DNA from 2 places in the Promicromonospora sp. NPDC019610 genome. Region 1 is predicted to be linked to the other one. Evidence: predicted binding sites of a transcription regulator. Region 1 holds the regulator's gene; the other holds the start of a gene.
The links. The regulator Rex, encoded in region 1, represses fermentation and respiration genes when NADH is low (regulators of the CRP and FNR family bind a similar motif). The targets are predictions, from matches to a motif close to CTTGTGAANNNNTTCACAAG.
Positions count from the first base shown of each region.

Region 2: mqo (malate dehydrogenase (quinone)) is a predicted target of Rex. The motif match lies at 6,733-6,752, and genes of this name have one in related genera.

Region 1 covers NZ_JBIRXX010000001.1:934,142-944,068, reverse strand. Annotated here, with positions in the region: gene ACH45N_RS04110 (cytochrome c biogenesis CcdA family protein) at 1-627, opposite strand, end outside; gene ACH45N_RS04105 (TlpA family protein disulfide reductase) at 627-1,223, opposite strand; gene ACH45N_RS04100 (histidine phosphatase family protein) at 1,223-1,870, opposite strand; gene aqpZ (aquaporin Z) at 2,018-2,767, shown strand; gene ACH45N_RS04090 (MarR family winged helix-turn-helix transcriptional regulator) at 2,875-3,387, opposite strand; gene ACH45N_RS04085 (YceI family protein) at 3,607-4,158, shown strand; gene ACH45N_RS04080 (redox-sensing transcriptional repressor Rex) at 4,248-4,895, opposite strand; gene ACH45N_RS04075 (glutaredoxin family protein) at 4,956-5,204, opposite strand; gene ACH45N_RS04070 (Pr6Pr family membrane protein) at 5,219-5,890, opposite strand; gene ACH45N_RS04065 (HAD family hydrolase) at 5,969-6,763, shown strand; gene ACH45N_RS04060 (30S ribosomal protein bS22) at 6,931-7,029, opposite strand; gene ACH45N_RS04055 (TrkA family potassium uptake protein) at 7,264-7,932, opposite strand; gene ACH45N_RS04050 (TrkH family potassium uptake protein) at 8,127-9,527, opposite strand; gene ACH45N_RS04045 (acetoin utilization protein AcuC) at 9,679-9,927, shown strand, end outside.
Region 2 covers NZ_JBIRXX010000004.1:218,371-228,297, forward strand. Annotated here, with positions in the region: gene ACH45N_RS25850 (hypothetical protein) at 1-1,566, shown strand, start outside; gene ACH45N_RS25855 (hypothetical protein) at 1,547-3,118, shown strand; gene ACH45N_RS25860 (ArsR/SmtB family transcription factor) at 3,205-3,780, shown strand; gene ACH45N_RS25865 (MFS transporter) at 3,829-5,097, shown strand; gene mqo (malate dehydrogenase (quinone)) at 5,221-6,714, opposite strand; gene ACH45N_RS25875 (maleylpyruvate isomerase family mycothiol-dependent enzyme) at 6,875-7,564, opposite strand; gene ACH45N_RS25880 (pyridoxal 5'-phosphate synthase) at 7,673-8,326, opposite strand; gene ACH45N_RS25885 (TetR/AcrR family transcriptional regulator) at 8,323-8,976, opposite strand; gene ACH45N_RS25890 (SCO4848 family membrane protein) at 9,103-9,321, opposite strand; gene eis (enhanced intracellular survival protein Eis) at 9,460-9,927, opposite strand, start outside.

The sequences.
Region 1 (9,927 bases):
CACGAGCAGGAACGGCACACCCAGCCCGATGCAGTACGCGACGCCGAGCAGGGCGCCGCGACCGGCCGAGGCCTCGTCGATCGCGAGCGCCTGCACGGCGCCGAGGGTCGGGCCGATGCAGGGCGTCCAGCCGAGCCCGAAGACGACGCCGAGCAGCGGCGCGCCCCACAGACCGGCGCGCGGCGTCAGGTGGAACCGGGCCTCGCGCTGCAGGAACGGGACGGCTCCGAGGAACCCGAGGCCGAGCAGGATCACCACGGCGCCGAGCACGCGGATGATCACGTCCTCCCAGCGCACCAGGTAGGCGCCCAGGCTGCCGAACGCGGCCCCGAACGAGACGAACACGACGGTGAAGCCGAGCACGAACAGCGCGACGCCGCCGACCACGCGGCCGCGCGCCGGCTTGGTGCGCGTCGTCACGATCCCGGGGGTCGTGCCGGCCGACGCGGCGGCCATGCTGCTCACGTACCCGACGTAGCCGGGCACGAGCGGCAGCACGCACGGCGAGGCGAACGAGACGAGGCCTGCGAGCAGCGCCACGGGCACCGCCAGGAGCAGGGACCCGCTGAAGGCCGTGCTCGCGAAGCCGCCGCCGACGGCGGTGGCGAGGGCGCCGGTCGAGAGCATCAGGCGGCCTCCGCCACGACCTCGTCGATGAGGGCCTCCAGCGTGGAGCCCTCCACCTGCCCGATGACGCGCGCGGCCACGTTGCCCTCCTGGTCCAGCACCACGGTGGACGGCACGGCCTGCAGCGGCACGACGCCGGACAGGCCCGCGATCACCTTGCCGGTGCGGTCCTCGATGCTCGGGTAGGGCACCTCGAACGTGCGCTGGAACGCCTGGGCGGCGCCGGCGTCGTCCTCCGTGTTGATGCCGAGGAACTGCACGCCGTCCTTCGACCCCGCGAGGTCGACGAGCTCGGGGGCCTCGGCGCGGCACGGCGCGCACGAGGCGTACCAGGTGTTCACGACCACCACGTCGCCGGCCCACCCGGAGGTGTCGACGTCGTTGCCCTCGAAGTCGGTGCCCGTGATGGTCACGGGCCCCTTGCGTTCCCCGACGTCGTACGTCTGGACCGAACCGTCACCGGAGACGTACCCCTGCCCGACGACGTCGCCGGCGCCCGAGTCCTCCGGGCTGCATGCGGCGAGCGACACGACGAGGCCGAGCACGATGCCGACGACCACTACCCACTGGACCGCCTTGACGGTCTTGCCCCGCATCACGCGCCGGCGACCTTGCTCGCGCCGTCGTAGAGCTCCGCGGCGGGCTCCGTGTAGTGCAGACCGACGAACCGGTCGTCCTCGAAGTGCAGGGACGTCAGGGACGCGAGGTTGCACTGCCGGTTTCGCGGGTCGTGCCAGAGGGTCCCGCCCTCGAGCGCCCGGCGCGTGAGCCAGATGGGGAGCTGATGGCTGACCAGCACGATCTCGTGGCCCTCCGCGGCGCGGCGCGCGTCCTCGACGGCGGCGCGCATGCGCTCGACCTGGGCCGTGTAGGGCTCGCCCCACGACGGCCGGAACGGGTTCCACAGGTGCGGCCAGTTGCGCGGGTTCTTCAGCGCCCCGCCGCCGGGACCGGAGACGACCAGGCCCTCGAACCGGTTGTCGGCCTCGATGATGCGGTCGTCGGTGGCGAGCTCGACGCCGAAGCCCTGCGCCACGGGGGCGGCCGTCTCCTGCGCGCGCTGCAGGGGGGAGGCCACCACGCGGGTCACGTCCCGGCCGGTGCTCGTCAGGTGGTCGGCGACGATCTTGGCCATCGCCTGGCCACGGTCGGACAGCCGGTAGCCGGGCAGGCGCCCGTACAGCAGGCCGTCGGGGTTGTACACCTCGCCGTGACGCAGCAGGTGAACCGTCGTGGAAACCATGACCCACAGTCTCCCATCCGACCCTGGGTGCCCGTGACCTCCAGCGAGTGTGGATTACGTCATCTCGCGCCGATCCGCCAGGGCCGACCTACATTCAGCGGAAAGGTTTCGCCATGAAACCGTCCGATGCAAGCAAGGGGGCTCCACATGAGTGAGACAGCATCGCCTGCCATGTACGCACGCCTGGCTGCCGAGGCGCTGGGCACGTTCGTGCTGGTGCTGGGTGGCTGCGGCACCGCGGTCTTCGCAGCCAACTTCCCTGACGCCGAGACCAACACGGTGGGCGTGGGCTTCCTCGGGGTCGCCCTGGCCTTCGGCCTCACCGTCGTGGTCGGCGCGTTCGCGCTCGGCCCGATCTCGGGCGGCCACTTCAACCCGGCCGTCACGCTGGGCCTGGCGGCCTCGGGCCGGTTCTCCTGGAACGACGTCGGCGGCTATGTCGTGGCGCAGATCATCGGCGGCGTGCTCGGCTCCAGCGTGCTGGCGCTGATCGCCCTCGGCGGGCCGGACGGCTACTTCGACGCGGCACGCGAGTCGGGCTTCGCGGCCAACGGCTTCGGCGAGCACTCCCCGGACGGTTTCGGGCTCGGTTCCGCGATCCTGACCGAGACGGTCCTCACCGCGGTCTTCCTGTTCGTCATCCTCGGCACGACGGCGCGGATCGCCTCCCCCGGGTTCGCCCCGCTGGCGATCGGCCTGACCCTCACGCTGATCCACCTGGTCTCGATCCCGATCACGAACACGTCGGTGAACCCCGCCCGCTCCATCGCCACCGCGATCTACGCCGGCGGCTGGGCCTGGGGGCAGCTCTGGGTGTTCCTGCTGTTCCCGATCCTCGGCGCCCTGGTGGCGGGGTACGCCTACCGCCCCATGTTCAGCCGCGTGCTGACCGAGTAGGCCCGATCATCCCCACCTTCCCCGTGTCAGACGCACAGGTCACCCGGGGGACCTGTGCGTCTGACCCGTGCCCGCTGCCGCGGTCGGTCGCGTACCGCGGGACGCGTTCAGTCGCACAGGGCCGTGAGGCCTTCCTCCGTGCCGCCCGACATCTTCGAGGACTCCGCGACCTTGGCCATGATGCGCCCGAGCATCGCGAACTCCTCGGGGTCCAGCGCTTCCACCATGATCCGGCGTACCGCCGCGACGTGGCCGGGCGCCGACACCTCCAGCGCCGCGTAGCCGGCGTCGGTCATGGTGCAGTTCACGCCGCGCCGGTCGCCCTCCGCCGCCCGGCGCTCCACGAGCCCGCGCGCCTCCATGCGCGCGACCGTGTGCGTGAGACGGCTGCGCGACAGCACCAGGCCGTCCGCGAGCGTCGACATGCGCATGGTGCGCTCCGGAGCCTCCGAGAGCTGCACCAGCAGGCTGTACTCCCCGAGCGAGAGGTCGAGGGTCCGGTCGTGCACCGCGCTGAGCGCCTCCACGAACCGCGCGGTCCCCTCGAGATAGTGCCGCCAGGAGCCCTGCTGCTCCTCGGTCAGCCAGAGATCGGAACCCTGGATCGTCTCCGCTGCCACTTCGCCCACCGCCTTCGTGCTCGCCGAGCTGCCAGGAGGGCCGGCCCGGGTGTCGCCGTCACGCCGAGAGCCATGATGGCCCGCCGCGCGAATGTGATCTGCGACGTGCCGGGCGCCCTCTAGGAATACGTTACGGGACCCGTTATGTTGGAACGCAGCAGATCTAGTTGATCCCTCAACTATCTACCTCAACCGTCACACCCACAAGGAGTCCCCCTGATGGCCACCCCGCTCCCCGCAGGTCTCACCACCGGCGTCTACGAGATCGACCCCTCCCACACCGCTGCCTCCTTCTCCGTCCGCCACGCCGGGATCGCGAAGGTGCGCGGCAGCATCGCCGTCACCTCGGGCACCATCACGGTGGGCGAGGACCTGGAGTCGTCGAGCGTCACCGCCGAGCTGGACGCGGCCTCCGTGAGCACCGGCGACGCCGGTCGTGACGGCCACCTGAAGAGCGCCGACTTCTGGCACGCCGACGAGAAGCCGACCTGGACGTTCTCCTCGACCGACATCAAGGCCGACGGCGACGACTACATCATCTCGGGCGACCTCACCATCAACGGCATCACCAAGGGTGTCGAGCTCGAGACCGAGTTCACCGGCACCGCCAAGGACCCGTTCGGCAACGACCGCGCCGGCTTCGAGGCGAACCTCGAGGTCAACCGCAAGGACTTCGGCCTCACGTGGAACGCCACGCTGGAGACCGGCGGCTTCCTGGTGGGCGACAAGGTCAAGATCACGCTGGACGTCAGCGCGATCGCCAAGGGCTGAGCCCCACCCCACCCCCGCTGAGTGCGGGGTATTTGTTGGATCAAGCTGCTTGATCCAACAAATACCCCGCACTCAGCGTTTTTTGTGGGTCAGAGGGCCGCGGCGCGGGCGGCCGCGTGGAACGCCAGGATCTGCAGCTCGCCGCCGACGTCGACCGAACGCACCACCACGTCGTCCGGCACCTGGAGCGCCACCGGCGCGAAGTTCAGGATCTCCCGGACGCCCGAGCCGACCACGGCGTCGGCCACGTCCTGGGCGCCGTGGCCAGGCAGCGCCAGGACGACCATGGACACCCGCTCGCGCTCGATGACCTCGGCCACCCCGCGCACGTGCTCGACGGTCACGCCCGCCACGCGCGTGCCCACGACGTCGGGCGACGCGTCGAGCAGCGCCACGACCTGGAAGCCGCGCGTCGCGTACCCGGAGTAGTTCGCCAGGGCGTGCCCCAGGTTGCCGATGCCGACGATCGCCAGCCGGTGCTCCGTCTCGAGCCCCAGGGCGACCGTGATGTACGAGGCGAGCGACTCGACGTCGTACCCGACGCCGCGCGTGCCGAACGAACCCAGGTACGAGAGGTCCTTGCGCAGCTGCGCCGAGCTCACGCCCGACCGTTCGGCGAGCTCCGTCGAGGAGGTGAGGTCCACCCCCTCGGCCGCGAGGTCACGCAGGGCGCGCAGGTAGTACGGCAGCCTCCCTACGGTTGCTGCCGGGACTGTCCCGTCACTGAGTTCGACCACGTGCTGCTCCCCTCCCCGCGACCACTGTGTCGCGGGCGTACGCACACACTGCCTGGACGATCATGCCAGGAGGCGTGCCAGGCGCGCACCGTCCACGCGCCAGAAACCTTGCTGGACACCGTCCACCTCGAGCACGGGGACGTACTCCCCGTACTTGTCGCGCAGCTCGGGCGCGCTGTCGATGTCGACCTCGCGCCACGCGGTCCCCGAGCTCTCGCACACCTTCTCGACGACGGCGCGTGCGTCCTCGCACAGATGGCACGCCTCGCGTGTGTAGAGAACGACCCGGGTCTCGGCGGCAGTGGTCACGCCCCGAGGTTACGTCACGTGCGGGCCAGCGAACGGTCGGTGTCCGGCAGCCGCCCGTCCGCCCAGCGCACGCCCCAGGCCAGCACGAGGAAGACCACGGCGACGCCGGCCGCGTTGGTCAGCGCGCCCGCGTGACCCAGGTCGCCTGCGTCCAGGAACGGGTACGGGTACCAGCCCGTGACCGCGCCGCGCACGAACGTGTAGACCAGCCAGGCGACGGGGTACGCCACCGACCACCACACCGTGGCCGCCGTGATGCGGGGGCGCGGGCCCACCCACACCCAGACGACCACCGCGAACAGCGGCGCCAGGACGTGCAGCATCGTGTTCGGCACCGGCCCGGCGCCGCCCACCATCTCGAGGCCGCGGAGCACGGTGTTGTAGACGATCCCCGTGACGGCGATGCACAGCAGGCCGTCGAGACGCAGCACGCGGAACACCGGGCCGTCCCTGCGGGGGTCGAGCACGAGCGCCAGCGACGTCCCGCCGACGAGGAGGTTCGACTGGATGGTGAAGTAGCTGAAGAACCGGACCATCCGTTCGGCGTGCGTGGGGGCTAACCCTGGGCCGCTGGTCAGCGCGATGACGAACTCGATAGCGAAGCCGCCGAGGGCGAGCACCGCGACCAGCAGGTGAAGGAACCGCGCGAGCGCGGCCCCCTCGGAGGTCCGGATGTTCTGCGTCACTCCCCGGTTCTACCAGCGCTTCTGCGCCGGTGCCCGGCGAGGACTTGCGTGCTGTGGCACGCCGATAGAGTGACCTCCATGCCGTCGACGCTCCCCTCGTCCGCCACCGCGGCGTTCTTCGACGTCGACAACACGATCATCCGCGGTGCGAGCGCCTTTCACCTGGCCAAGTCGGCGTACCAGCGCAAGTTCTTCGGTACGCGGGACATCCTGAGGTTCGCCCTGATCCAGGCGCGATACCTGCTGTGGGGCGAGAACCGCGAGGAGATCGACCAGGTGCGCGACCGCGCGCTCTCGCTCATCGCGGGGCGCAGCGTCGCGGAGATCGCCACCCTCGGCGAGGAGGTGTGGGACGCCGTCCTCTCGCTGCGGATCTACCCCGGCACGCGCCGGCTGCTGGACGAGCACATCGCGGCCGGCCACCAGGTGTGGCTGGTGACGGCCACGCCCGTGGAGATCGCGCAGCTCATCGCCCGCCGCCTCGGCGCCACGGGCGGGCTCGGCACCGTGGCCGAGCACAAGGACGGGTTCTACACCGGCCGGCTCACCGGCGACCTGATGCACGGCCAGGCCAAGGCGGACGCCATCGTCTCGCTCGCCGACGCCGAGGCCATCGACCTCGACGAGAGCTACGCCTACGGCGACTCGCTCAACGACCTGCCGATGATGCGGTCCGTGGGCCATCCCTGCCCCATCAACCCCGACCTGCGGCTGCGCCGGCACGCGCAAGAGGTCGGCTGGCCCATCCGCGAGTTCCGCGGACGGTCGCAGCGCGCGGCCGGGCGGGGGGTCCGGACGGCGTCGTGGGCCGGGGCGGCCTGGGTGCTCGGCCTGGTGCTGCGGGCGGCCCGACGGCGGCTGCGCGGGCACTAGGCCCGGCTGTCCCGGCGTCGAGTTCGGTCGGTTGCATCGAGATCGGTCCATCGATCGGCCGATCTCGGTGCAAGGGACCGATCTCGACACCCTGGCGGGAGCACAAAAAGAAGGCCCGGCCCCTCAAGGGGCCGGGCCTGCTCGTCACGCGCCCGACGGCGCGCGCGTCACTTCTTGTTGCGGCGCTGGTGGCGCGTCTTGCGAAGCAGCTTGCGGTGCTTCTTCTTGGCCATGCGCTTGCGGCGCTTCTTGATGACGGAGCCCATAGGTCCTCGCAATGTTCGGTCGGTCGGTCGGCGGCAGCCCGACGACGGGCCGCGCGGCGAAATGGTCCACGGTTGGTCCGGGACAGTGACGCCATAGTGACGATGGCCGACCAACACGAAAAGGAGTCCGCTACCTAGGCTACCTGCTCTGCCGCGCGCCCCGTAATCGACGGCGGTGTGAGGTGCGCCGGACCTGCCTCCCCGGCCGGCCGACGGACCCGTCCGCGGCCCCGCTCAGGGCCGGGCCGCGAACCGCTCCAGCAGGTCGGCGTGGCCGGAGCAGACGAGCAGGTCGTTGGCGGAGACCCGGGTCTCCGGCGTCGCGTAGACGAAGTCCACGCCCGGCGACTTCACCCCGATCACGGTGATCCCGTACCGCTTGCGGATGTTCGACTGCGCCAGCGTGAAGCCCTGCGCCTCACGGGGCGGGCGCATCTTCACGATGGTGAAGCCGTCCTCGACCTCGATGTAGTCGAGCAGCTTGCCGCTGACGAGGTGGGCAACGCGCGAACCGGCGTCCGCCTCCGGGAAGACGACATGATGCGCGCCGATCCGGGTCAGGATCCGGCCGTGCTCGGCGGAGATCGCCTTGGCCCAGATCTGGGGCGTGCCCAGGTCCACCAGGTTGCCCGTGATGAGCACCGACGCCTCGAGCGACGAGCCGACGCCGACCACGGCGACGCCGAAGTCCTTCGCGCCGAGCTGCTCCAGCGCGTCCGGGTTGGACGCGTCGGCCTCGACCAGCGGCAGCCGCCCGGACCACTGGGCCACCAGCGTGGGGTCCTGCTCCACGGCGAGCACGTCCTGGCCCAGGCGGTCCAGGGTCGCGCCGATCGCCGACCCGAACCTGCCCAGGCCGATCACGAGCACACCCGCGTCCCGCTCGGGTTTCTTCTCCGGCACGGTAGTCCTCTCCTGTCAGCCGATGTTGTCTGTCGCATGAGGCCTGCGTTCCGTTCCGGGCGCGTGCCTCGTTCCTCGGCCCCACCCTGCACTGCACTCCGGCCTCACCCGATGTTGTCTGTCGCGTGAGGCCTGCGTTCCGTTCCGGGCGCGTTCCTCGTTCCTCGGCCCCCACCCTGCACTGCACTCCGGCCTCACCCGATGATGGGTCGTTCCTCCGGGAAGCGTACGATGCGCCGCCGGTCACGCAGCGCCAGCACCGCCACGACGGTCACCGCCCCCGTGCGCCCCACGAACATCAGGGCGGCGAGCACATACTTGCCGGCGTCGGGGAGGTCGAACGTGATGCCGGTCGAGAGGCCGACGGTCGCGAACGCCGACAGCACCTCGAACAGCACCCTGGACAGGGGGAGGTCGGTGACCTGCAGCAGCGCGACGCACGAGACCAGCACGATGCTCGCGCCCGTGAACACCACCGCGATCGACAGCCGCAGCACGTCGCGCGGGATCCGGCGACCGAACGCCTCGATGTCCCGGTCGCCCCGCGCCTCGGCGATGATCGCCAGCAGCATGACCGCGAGCGTGGTCACCTTGATACCGCCCGCGGTGGACGCCGAGCCACCGCCCACGAACATCAGCGCGTCCTGGATGAGCCAGCTCGACTCGTGCATCGCGCCGATGTCCACGGTGCTGAACCCGCCCGAGCGCGGCATGATGCCGGCGAAGAGGGCGGCGAGCAGCTTGTCGCCGACGCTGAGCGGCCCGAACGTGCGGGGGTTGGTCCACTCCAGGACCAGGAGCAGCAGGGCGCCGACCACGAGCAGCACGCCGCTGGTCACGAGCGTGAGCTTGCTGTGCAGCGACAGCCGCTTGGTCCAGCCGTGCCAGCGGTGCCCCGGCCGGGGCAGGGACCGCTGGACGTTGAGGATGACGGGGAAGCCGAGCGCACCGATGAAGACGCCGAGCGCGATCGGCAGCAGCAGCGTCCAGTCGCCCACGTGCGGCATGAGGCCGTCGGGCGTCGGCACGAACCCCGCGTTGTTGAAGGCGGAGATCCCGTAGAACAGGGAGTGCCAGGCCGCCGTGCCCACGTTGTCCTCGAGGATCAGGAAGCGCGGGAAGAGCAGCAGCGCGATCGACAGCTCGAGCGTGGTCGCGGTGACGATGATGACGCGGACCAGCGAGCCGACGTCGCCGAGCCGGCTCGTCTTGGTCTCCGACGCCGTGAGCAGCTTCTGCGTCAGCCCGATCTTGCGCGACACCATCATGCCGAGCAGCGAGGCGACGGTCATGATGCCGAAGCCGCCCACCTTGATGCCCGCGAGGATGACGACCTGACCGTAGAACGACCAGTAGGTCGCCGTGTCCTGCACCACGAGCCCCGTGACGCAGACGGCGGAGACCGCCGTGAACAGCGCGTCGACGAAGCTGGCGCCCTCGCCGTCGGCGGTCGCGAACGGCACCAGCAGCAGGATCGCGAACAGCCCGATGACACCCGCGAAGACGGTGACGGCCAGGCGCGCCGGAGCACGGAACGCCAGCTCGTCCACCAGCTCCCGGAGGCCGAACAGCCTGTGCCGGAAGATCGGCGGCATCCGACCTGCTCCCTCCGCTGCGTCCTGATGATCGACGCCCTACTCTGCCACGCCGCGAGGCGCATGCCGGGCACAACGCCGGTGCCGAGGCCGTCGGTGCCGTTTCTGGGCCACGGCACCCGCCCCAGTCCGGGTCCGTTACCGTGGGCGGGTGCACCTCGCCCGGCTGGTCTGGAGTCCGCGACTCCTCGAGTACGACTTCGGCCCCGGGCACCCCATGTCGCCCGCCCGCCTCGACCTGACCATGCGGCTCGTCGAGGCACTCGGTCTGCTCGACCGGCCCACGCTCGAGGTGGTGGACGCCGAGCCCGCGACCGACGCCGTCATCGAGTCGGTGCACGACGCCGAGTACGTCGCCGCCGTCCGGCACGCCGGGACCACGCTGGAGCCCGACCTGATG
Region 2 (9,927 bases), on a different contig from region 1:
GTGGACGCCGGACCGCCGTCGTTCCTGCAGGGCGACCACCTGCGTGCCTTCGCGGCGCGCCGGGCCTCCGGCGGCCGGCACCGCGCCTGGACCGGCACCGCGTCCCGCCTCGACGGGCTGTTCGACGGCGCCGCCCTGGCCCGCGCCCTGACCCGGTTCGTGCGGCGGCACGAGGGCCTGCGCACCTGGTTCGACGTCGACGCCTGCGCCGAGGGCGGCGCCCCGGTGCGGCACCTGGTCCCCGCGGACGCCGTCGACTTCGCGCCCGTGGACGTCCCGGCCCTCTCGCCGGTGCCGGGTCTCGGATGGGACGAGTGGGTGACGGGACACCTGAACGCGACCTTCGACGCCGCGTGCCGCCCCGACTCCTGGGCCCCGTTCGCGCTCGGCGCCGTCGTGACCGACGACGGGTTCGGGCTGTTCTGGGGCTGCGACCACGCGTTCACGGACGGCGGGTCGCAGCTCATGGTGCTCAGCGAGATCGAGGAGCTGTACGGGCAGGAGCTCACGGCGGGCGACGGCGCCGGGGCCGGCGACGTCGGTCCGGGCCCCGCGCCGGCCGAGCCCCCGCCGACCGCCGGGTCCTTCCTCGACCATGCCCGGGCCGAGCACGAGCTCGCCGCGGCGACCCCGCCGGACGCGCCCCAGATCCGCGCCTGGTCCGACGCCGTGACCGCGCACGGCGGGCGCCTGCCGCAGTTCGCGCTGGACCTCGGCCTGCCGCCGGGCGAGACCGCCCCCGTCAAGATCCGCTCGGCGACCCTGCTCGACGCCGCCGGCCTCGCGCGGGTCGACGCGCTGGCCGCCGCGCACGGCGCCCGGTTCACCGGCGCGGTGTTCGCCGGGATCGCGCTCACGGACGTCCGGCTGACCGGCGCCTCCGACTGGTTCGGCGTCACCGTGGTCGGCACGCGCGGCCCCGGCTTCGAGACCACCCAGGGCTGGCTGTGCAACTTCGCGCCGGTCACGTTCCCGGTGCCCGACGGCGGGGACCCGGCGTCGTTCGCTGCCGCCCTGCCCGTCGCCGACGCGGCGTTCCGCCAGGCCAGGAAGGTCGCCGAGGTGCCGGTGCACGCCGCGCTCGGCGTCATGCTGGCCGGCGGCGTGCTCGACCCGGCCTCCCTCGGCAGCCCGCAGCTCATCAGCTATCTCGACCTGCGGCGGTTCCCCGGCGTCGGGCGGCCCGCCTACGACAACGGCCTGCACTTCACCGGGGAGGGCCGCACCGCGAACGCGTCGCTGTGGGTCAACCGCGACCACGAGCGGCTGTACGTCGTCACGCAGACGCCGGACACCCCGGCGGCGCAGGCCGCCGTGGACCGGTACCTCGCGGAGCTGACCGCGACGTTCGCGGCCGCCGCCGCCGAGGGCGCCGCCGCGGCCGTCACCGAGGCTGCCGTTGCGGAGGCCCCGACGGGCGTCGCCCCGGCCGCCGTCGCGGAGGCCCCGGCCGCCGTCGCCCCGGCCGCCGTCGTGCGGGACGAGCGGGACGTGCCGGACGAGCCGGACGTGCCGGACGAGCGGGACGTGCGGCTGGAGGCGACCGGTGCGGGTCCTCTCGGCTGACCTCTGGGAGCCGGCGCCCGGCCGGGTCGTCACCTGGGACGTCACGCCCGGGGCAGGACGCCGTCCGGCCGCGGCGGCGCCGACCTACAACCAGCGCAACCACCTCCTCGGGGCCGGCTCCGGCGAGCCGAGCGTGTGGATCACCGCCGCGTTCGACGTCGACGGGCCGATCGATCCCGGGGCCCTGGAGGCCGCCTTCCGCGACCTCGTGGCCGACCACCCGGGCCTGTGGGTCGAGGCGGTCCGCCGGCCCGCGCCCGAGCGGGTGGGCCTCGTGCGGCACGACCCGGACGGCCTGGTCTGGCGGCGGCACGACGGCCCGGTCACCCGCACGGTCGCGGAGACCCGCGAGCACCTGGCGGCCGAGCTCACCCGCCGGTGCGCGCCGTTCGGGTACCCGGCGTTCCTGCCCGCCGCGATCAGCCGGCCCGACCGGTCGACGATCGTGCTGGGCATGGACCACCTGCACACCGATGCCTGGTCCACCACCGTCGTGATCGACGAGCTGGCCGCCCGGTACGCCGAGCGCACCGGGGGAGCGCCGGGCCGGGCCGCCGGTGCCGGGGCCGGTGCTGGGGCGCGGGGCGAGGCCGCTGCCGCGATCCTCGCCGGCGGTGCGGGGCCCGGCCCGGCGCCCGCCGGCCTGTTGCCTCCTGCCGGACTGTTCCCTGCTAGCCCACTGCCTGCCGGCCCACTGCCCGCCGACCTGCCGCCCGCCGGCCTGCCGCCCGCCGGCCTGGCGCCCGCCGACCTGCCGCCCGCCGGCCCGGCGCCCGTCGGCGCCGACGACCTGCGGCTCGCGGCCTGGCACGGCTTCCTGCGCGACCGCGGCTGGGCGCTGCCCACGTTCCCGCTGCCGCTCGGCGTGCCGGAGGGCGAGCGGGTGGCGCAGCGCACCGTCGTGCGCCCGCTGGCCGACGCCGCGGCCGCGGACACCGTCGCGGCGCGCGCCCGGGCGGCCGGCGCGTCGACGTCGGCGGCCGTGCTGGTCACGCTGGCCCGGGCGGTCGCGGACCGGGGCGGGCCCGCCGTCCTGGAGACCCTGCTGCCGGTGCACACCCGCGACGACGCGGCCGCGCGCGGCGCCGTCGGCTGGCACACCACCACGGTGCCGCTGCGGATCGACTCCGGCGCCGGGCACACGCCCGCGAGAGATCGCCGGTGGGGCCCGCCCCCCGCCGTCCGGCCCGCGGTGCCGGACACCGCCCTGGCGGCGACCGGCAAGGCCCTGCGCGCCGCGCGCGAGCTGGCCGCGGTGCCGCTGGAGCAGGTGGTGACGTCGCTGCCCCGGCCGTTGCGGTTCCCGCGGACGGACATCTTCCAGGTGTCGTACCTGGACTACCGCCGCCTGCCGGGGCACGCCGCGGCCGCCGGGCGGCGGGCCCACCACGTGTCGGCCGCGACCCGCGCCGACGATCTGCAGGTCTGGGTCTCCCGCACGGACGCCGGCCTCGCCGTCCGCGCCCGCATGCCCCGCACCGACACGGCGACAGCGACGGTCGACGCCGTCCTGGACCGCTGGTCGGAGCTGCTGAGCGGGCCGGAGGGCTGAGCAGGCCCGCGGTCTGAGCGGGCGCACGGCCGGGGCCGGGTGCGTCGGGGGCGACGGCGTCGGCGGCGCCGTCCTACCCTGCCTGCATGGCAACCGACGACGTCCGCACGCTCACCGAGGCCAGGGCGGTCGCGGCCCTCGCCAACCCGGCGCGGTCCCGCCTCCTCGACTCGCTCACGGCCGAGGGGCCGGCGACGGCGTCGGTGCTCGCCGAGCGGACGGGGCTGGCCGTCGGGAGCATCAGCCACCACATGAAGGTGCTGGCCTCCGCCGCGCTCGTCGAGGAGGCGCCGGAGCTCGCCCGTGACCGGCGCGAACGCTGGTGGCGCCGCGCGGCGCGGTCGATCACCTGGGGCCGGTCGACCCTGCCCCCGGACGCGGAGAGCCAGCGGCAGGCGGTGGCCGCGGAGGAGTTCATGCTGGCGCGCCAGGTCGAACGCGCCCGCACCTGGCTGGAGCGCTCCGAGCAGGACGACGAGTGGAGCAGGGCCGAGCTCTCCACCGACAGCTGGCTGCGCCTCACCCCCGCCGAGCTGCAGCAGCTGAGCGACGAGATCAACCAGGTGGTGCGGCGCTGGAAGGAGCGGGGGAGGGCGGCGACGCCCGACGAGCAGGCCGAGCACGTGTTCCTCTTCGCGCGAGCGTTCCCCTCCCGCCCATAGCCTGCAAGATCCGTTGTACAAGGAGCGTTGTACATATACGCTACCGGCATGACCATCCCCGCCGTGCCCGCCGTCGAGTCAGCGCCCCTGTCCCGCAACCGGGCCTTCGGCCTCCTCTGGCTGGGGGAGGGCGTGAGCGTGGTGGGCAACGCGACGACCTCCATGCTCCTGCCGCTGCTCGCGGTGACGCAGCTCGACGCCGGGCCGGCCTGGATGGGCCTGATCACCGCGGCGGCGTGGCTGCCCTGGCTCCTCATCGGGCTGCCGGTAGGCGCCTGGGTCGACCAGCTCCCGGCCCGGCCGGTGATGATCGTCGCGAACCTGGCCGCCGCCGTCTCGCTCGCGAGCGTGCCCGTGGCGTTCGCGTCGGGGATCCTCACCCTGACCCAGATCGCGGTGGTCGCCCTGGTGGGCGGGGTCTGCACCGTGTTCTTCCGCACGGCCTACCAGGTGTTCCTGCCCGAGGTGGTGCCCGCCGGCCAGCTCGAGGCGGCGAACGCGCGCCTCTTCGGCACGGAGTCGGCGGCCAACGTCGCGGGTCCCGGCCTCGGCGGCCTGCTGGCCCAGTGGCTGACGGCGGCAGTCGGGCTCGCGCTCGACGCCGTGACGTTCCTCTGGTCGGCGGTGTGCCTGTGGCGCATCCGGCCGGCGCGCGCGGTCGCCCCGCCGTCCGGACCGGGCCAGCCGCTCGCGGCGCGCATCCGGGAGGGCGTCGAGCTGGTCCGGCGCGACCGCTACCTCCCGTGGTTCGTGGGCATGGGCGGCGCGTCGAACTTCGGGCTCACCGGCTACGGTGCGCTCCTGGTGCTGTTCCTGGTGCGCGACCTCGGGCTCACGGAGTCAGGGGTCGGCGCGGTGCTGGCGCTGGCGGGAGCAGGCGGCGTCGTCGGGGCCGTGGTCGCGCCGTTCCTGAGCGCGCGGCTCGGCAGCGGGCGGGCCTCCACCGTCCTGCTCGTGGTCTCCGGCCCGACGGCGTTGCTCGTGGGCGCCGGACTGCCCGGATGGGGCGCGGCGATCAGCGGGACGGGCGAGTTCCTGGTCGGCCTGTGCGTCGTGTCGGGCAACGTGATCCGCAACGCGTGGCGGCTCGGCTACGTGCCGGCCGGCCTGCGCGGGCGCGTGATGACGGTCATGCAGGTGGTGAACTTCGGCACCATGCCGGTGGCCGGCGTCGTCGCGGGCTGGCTCGGCGGGGTGCTCGGCGTGCGCGAGACCATCCTGCTCATGGCGGCGGTGCACTGCCTCGCCACGTGGAGCGTGCTGGTCTCGCCGCTGGCCCGGCTCCGCGAGCTCCCGCCGGGCCCGCTGGGCGGCTGACCGGCGCTGCCGCGCAGAAACTGACCGGCGCTGCCGCGCAGAAAGATGAACGCGAGTGTGGTGGCACTCCCAGGACGGGGAGTGCCACCACACCCGCGCTCAGGTGCGGTCGGGGCTGCCGGGTCAGGCGCCGGCCGGGACCTTTTCCGTCGGGGCGAGCTGCGCGGCGTCGTACTCCACGCCGCCGCCGAGGCTCGGCATCATGGAGGTGAGCTGCGGCTTCCACTCGGCGTACCTGCCGGGGAAGCAGCGCTCCAGCAGCCCGGTCATGGCGGCGACGGCGGTCGAGGCGCCCGGGGAGGCGCCCAGCAGGCCGGCGATGGTGCCGTCCTGGGACGCGACCACCTCGGTGCCGAACTCCAGCACGCCGCCCTTGCCCTTGACCCACTTGATGACCTGGACGCGCTGGCCGGCGGTGATCTTCTCCCAGTCGCCCGGCTGCGCCGTCGGCATGAACCGCTGCAGCTCGTGGAACTTGGTCTCCGGGGCGGCCGCGACCTGGCCGATGAGGTAGCTGGTGAGGTCGAGGTTCTTCACGCCGGCGCCCAGCATCGAGAACACGTTGTGCGCGCGCAGCGACGTGATCAGGCCCAGGTACTTGCCCTTCTTGAGGTACTTGGGGCTGAACCCGGCGTACGGGCCGAACATGAGGTAGCTCTGGCCGTCCACGATGCGCGTGTCCAGGTGCGGCACGGACATCGGCGGGGCGCCGACGTCGGCCTTGCCGTAGACCTTCGCGTTGTGCTGGGCGACGAGCTCGGGGTTGGCGGTGCGCAGGAACTCGCCCGAGATCGGGAAGCCGCCGTACCCCCGCGCCTCCTTGATGCCCGACGACTGCAGCAGCGGCAGCGCGCCACCGCCGGCGCCGACGAAGACGAACTTCGCGGTGACGGTGCGCCGGCGGGTGCCGGCGTTCCAGGTGCGGTCGTTCAGGGTCAGGCGCCAGCGACCATCCCGGAGCTTCTTGAGCCCGCGCACCTCGTGGTTCAGGTGCAGCTCGGTGTTGTGCGCGGTGGCGAAGCCGATGAGCTTCTTGGTGAGCGAGCCGAAGTCGACGTCGGTGCCCGCGGCGGCGCGCGTGGCCGCGATGGGCTCGTCGGCGTCGCGGTCCAGGGTCATCAGCGGGGCCCACGAGCCGATGACGGCGGGGTCGGTGCTGAACTCCAGGTCGCTGAACAGCGGGTGCACGCTGAGCGCCTCGTAGCGCCGGCGCAGGAAGTCCACGTTGTCGGCGCCGCGCACGAACGTCATGTGCGGCGTGACGTTGATGAAGTCGGTGCCCTCCATCAGGCCGGCGGTGAGCAGGTGGTTCCAGAACTCGCGGGAGGTGTGGAACTGCTCGTTGATCTTCACCGCCTTGGAGATGTCGACGGAGCCGTCCTTGCGCTCCGGGGTGTAGTTCAGCTCGCAGAGGGCGGCGTGGCCGGTGCCCGCGTTGTTCCACGGGTTCGACGACTCGAGGGCCACCTCGTCGAGGCGCTCGTAGATCCCGACACGCCAGGTCGGCTCGAGGATCGTGAGCAGCGCGCCGAGGGTGGCGCTCATGATCCCCCCGCCGATCAGCGCGACGTCGACCTCTTCGGAGGGACGCGGGGCTGTCTGGAGGTAAGAAGTCACGCTCAGAAAGATAGCGCGCTTGTGAAAAGCGGAACGAGCGCTGTGGCATGAATCACGTGATGTGTGCCGTGACCTCGCTCACGGTATGGGGAGCGGCGCGGCCACGCCGTCCGCTGTTGCTGCTGCGGCGGCGCGCGTGGTCACCACGCGGCCGCCGGGCTCAGCGAGCGGGCGTCGCCGACGGCCAGGGGCCCAGCTCGGGCAGGTCGCCCGGCAGGGGCGTCGCCGGGACGCGTCCGGCCAGCCAGGCGGTGACGTCGCGCGGGTCGCCCGCGACGTCGTCCACGGACACGCCGTCCGGCAGCCGCACCGCGAGGAACGCGCGGAGGTGCGCGCACAGCGCGTCGTCCCACGTCTCGTACCCGACCTCCTGCGCGGTGCCGGCCAGGGCGTCGACCGAGTGGATGCGCACCTCGCGCCACCAGGCGAGCAGGCAGCCCGACAGCGGCCCGCCGCGGTACCCGCTCGGGGCGTCCCACAGCGGCGAACCGGGCTCCGGCCAGGCCTGGGCCAGGTCGTCGCGCAGCTCGCCGAGGACCGTCAGGTGCTCGGCCACGGTGCGCCCGGCGCCCGCCTCGATGCCCGCGGCGCGGGCCTCCGGGCTGGCGTAGACGGGCACCACCTCGCCGCGCTCGGCGGCCCGCGCCTGCCCGAGCATCGCCGTGGCCAGGCCCGCGACGTGCGCCAGCACGTGCCCGCGGGTCCAGCCGTCCAGGGTCGACGGACCGGCGAGGTCGTCGGCGGTCAGCCGCCCGACGGCGGACAGGAGGTCGTCCAGCCCCGACGCCGCGTCGGCGCGGGCGTGGGCGATCAGGTCGGTGGTGGGCGCGGCGGTCGAGATGGTGCTCACGGGGATGTCCCTTCGTCGGGGCGTGCTGTGGTGGGCGGGTCAGACGCGCAGGTCACCCCGAGGGGCCTGCGGGTCTGACCCGTGGTACGTCGGGCGGGCGGACGCCGGTCAGGGCCAGAGCAGGCCGGTCGACCAGCCGTCGGCCGTCGCCCGGTACAGCAGCCGCGTGTGCGGGCCGTCGTCCGGCGCCTGCCAGAACTCGACCTCCGTCGGCGCGAGCACGTACGCGGTCCAGTCCGGGGCGGCGAGCCCGGGGTCGGCGGTGACGGCGCGCAGCGCCTCGGCGAACGCGTCCGCGTACTCCTCCGGGGACCCGAGCGGCTCGCTCTGGTGGTTCACCAGCCCCGAGGCGCGCGACAGGTCCGACCGCGCGACGAAGTCCGCCCGGCTCGCCTCCGCACCGGCCGACGCCACCGTGCCCGTCACCTTGACCTGCCGCCCCAGCTCCGGCCAGAAGAACGTCAGCGCCGCGTTCGGGTTCGCCGCCAGGTCACGCCCCTTGGGGCCCGTGGACTGCGACGCGAACCACCAGCCGTCCGCCGTCACGTCCTTGAGCACCAGGGTGCGGGCGTGCACCCGCCCGGCGGCGTCCGCCGTCGACAGCGTCGCCGCCTGCGGGGCCAGCAGACCGCCGTCGATCGCCTGCTCGATCCACGTCACGAACAGCTCGTGCGGCGTGGCCGGTGCGGCCGCGGTGTCGAAGACCGGCAGCCCCGGCCGGGCAAAGGTGGGCAGCGCGCGCAGGCGCTCGCGGAACGTCACGAGTTCTCCTTCGGGGTCGGCGAGGCCGGGTTCGGCTGGTCCTGCGGCGGCCGGTCCTGGTGCGGCCGGTCCTGCGGCGGCCGGTCCTGCGGCGGCCGGTCCTGCGTCAGGAGGCCGACGAAGCCGCGCACCGCGGCGTCGAGCGCGCCGGGATCCCGCGTGGCCCGGGCCAGGACGTAGCCGCCCTGGATGATCGCGAGGGCGGCGTGCGCGCGGTCGCGGGCGACGTCGCCGGGCAGCCCGGTCTCGCGGAAGATCTGGGTGACGGCGCCGAGCAGCCGCACGAAGTAGGCGGTCACGACGTCGTGCAGGCCGTCGTCGTCCATCACCGCCTGGTCGGCGGTGAGGCGGCCGATCTTGCAGCCGGCCAGCGCGTCGCGCGGCCGTTCGAGGTACGCGACCAGCCGTTCGACGGCGGGGGAGTCGCCGCCCAGCGTGCGCATCGCGCGGGTGAGCGCGTCGTCCACGGTGGCGCCGACGGCGGTCACGGCGAGGTCGTGCTTGGTGGGGAAGTGGTGGTACAGGCTGCCCTGCCCGACGCCGGACGCGGCCAGCACGGCGCGCGGGCTCGTGGGCCCGACGCCCTGGGCGGCGAAGAGGTCCTGCGCGGCGCCGACGAGCCGCTCACGTGCGGAGGTGCTGCTGCTCATGCCTGCACCATACCTACCTCCAGGTATGGTGCCAACCGAATACTCCCGGTCAGGGGGTCGGGCGGGTGTGGTCGCGCCGGGACCTGGCGGCGCGCGGCCAGATCTCGACGCGTCAGCGGGGCGGCGTCAGAACAGGGTGAGCACGCCCAGGACGCCGACGGCCAGGGCCAGCGCGAGCGACACACCGATCAGCACGCTGTGCACGGTGAGGAACGTCGTGGCCCGGCCGTCGGCGTCGCGCGACCGGGGGTCGGCGACGATGCGCTGCCAGAACCGCGGCCAGATGAGCAGGTTCCACAGCGCGGTGACGATGAGTACGACGGACCAGCCGACAGGAATATCCACCCGCCGATTATCCGCCGCCCTGCTCGCCGTCCGGACTCGCCCACCGATGGCGTTGAGCACAGCGGTTGCTGCCAGGATCGACGCCGTTCTGGCAGGAACTGCTGTGGTCGACATCGCCCGGCCGGCGGCGGGCGACGGTCAGAAGTAGTCCCGGACGTGGAGCTGGCGACCGCCGAACAGGGTCGACAGCGCGGCGTCGTGGTCCGGCGGGCCGGTGAGATGGCCCGCGATCCGCAGGTTCGCCGCCGACTGGGCCCCCGTGTACAGCAGCGCCAGCCCGTTCGGGCTGAGCACGGGCCGCGCGTGGTGCGCGTCGTCGACGTCGACGGCGTCGCGCTCCACGTGCGTGACGCCGTCGGACACCGTGAGCGTCCACGCCCCGGCGAGCTCCTCCGCGCCCCGGACGGCGAACGGCACGCGCGCACCCTCCAGCGGCGTCGCGATCCCGCCGAGCGCCCCGGCCACGTCCAGGATCCGCAGCATGTACGGGTGGGCGGAGTGCACGGTCGTGGTCAGGTCGGGCAGCACCAGCCACGCGGGATCGAGGCCCGACGTCGCCACACGCGCCGTGCCGACCACCGTCGAGAAGCTGCCGAGGGTGCGCCA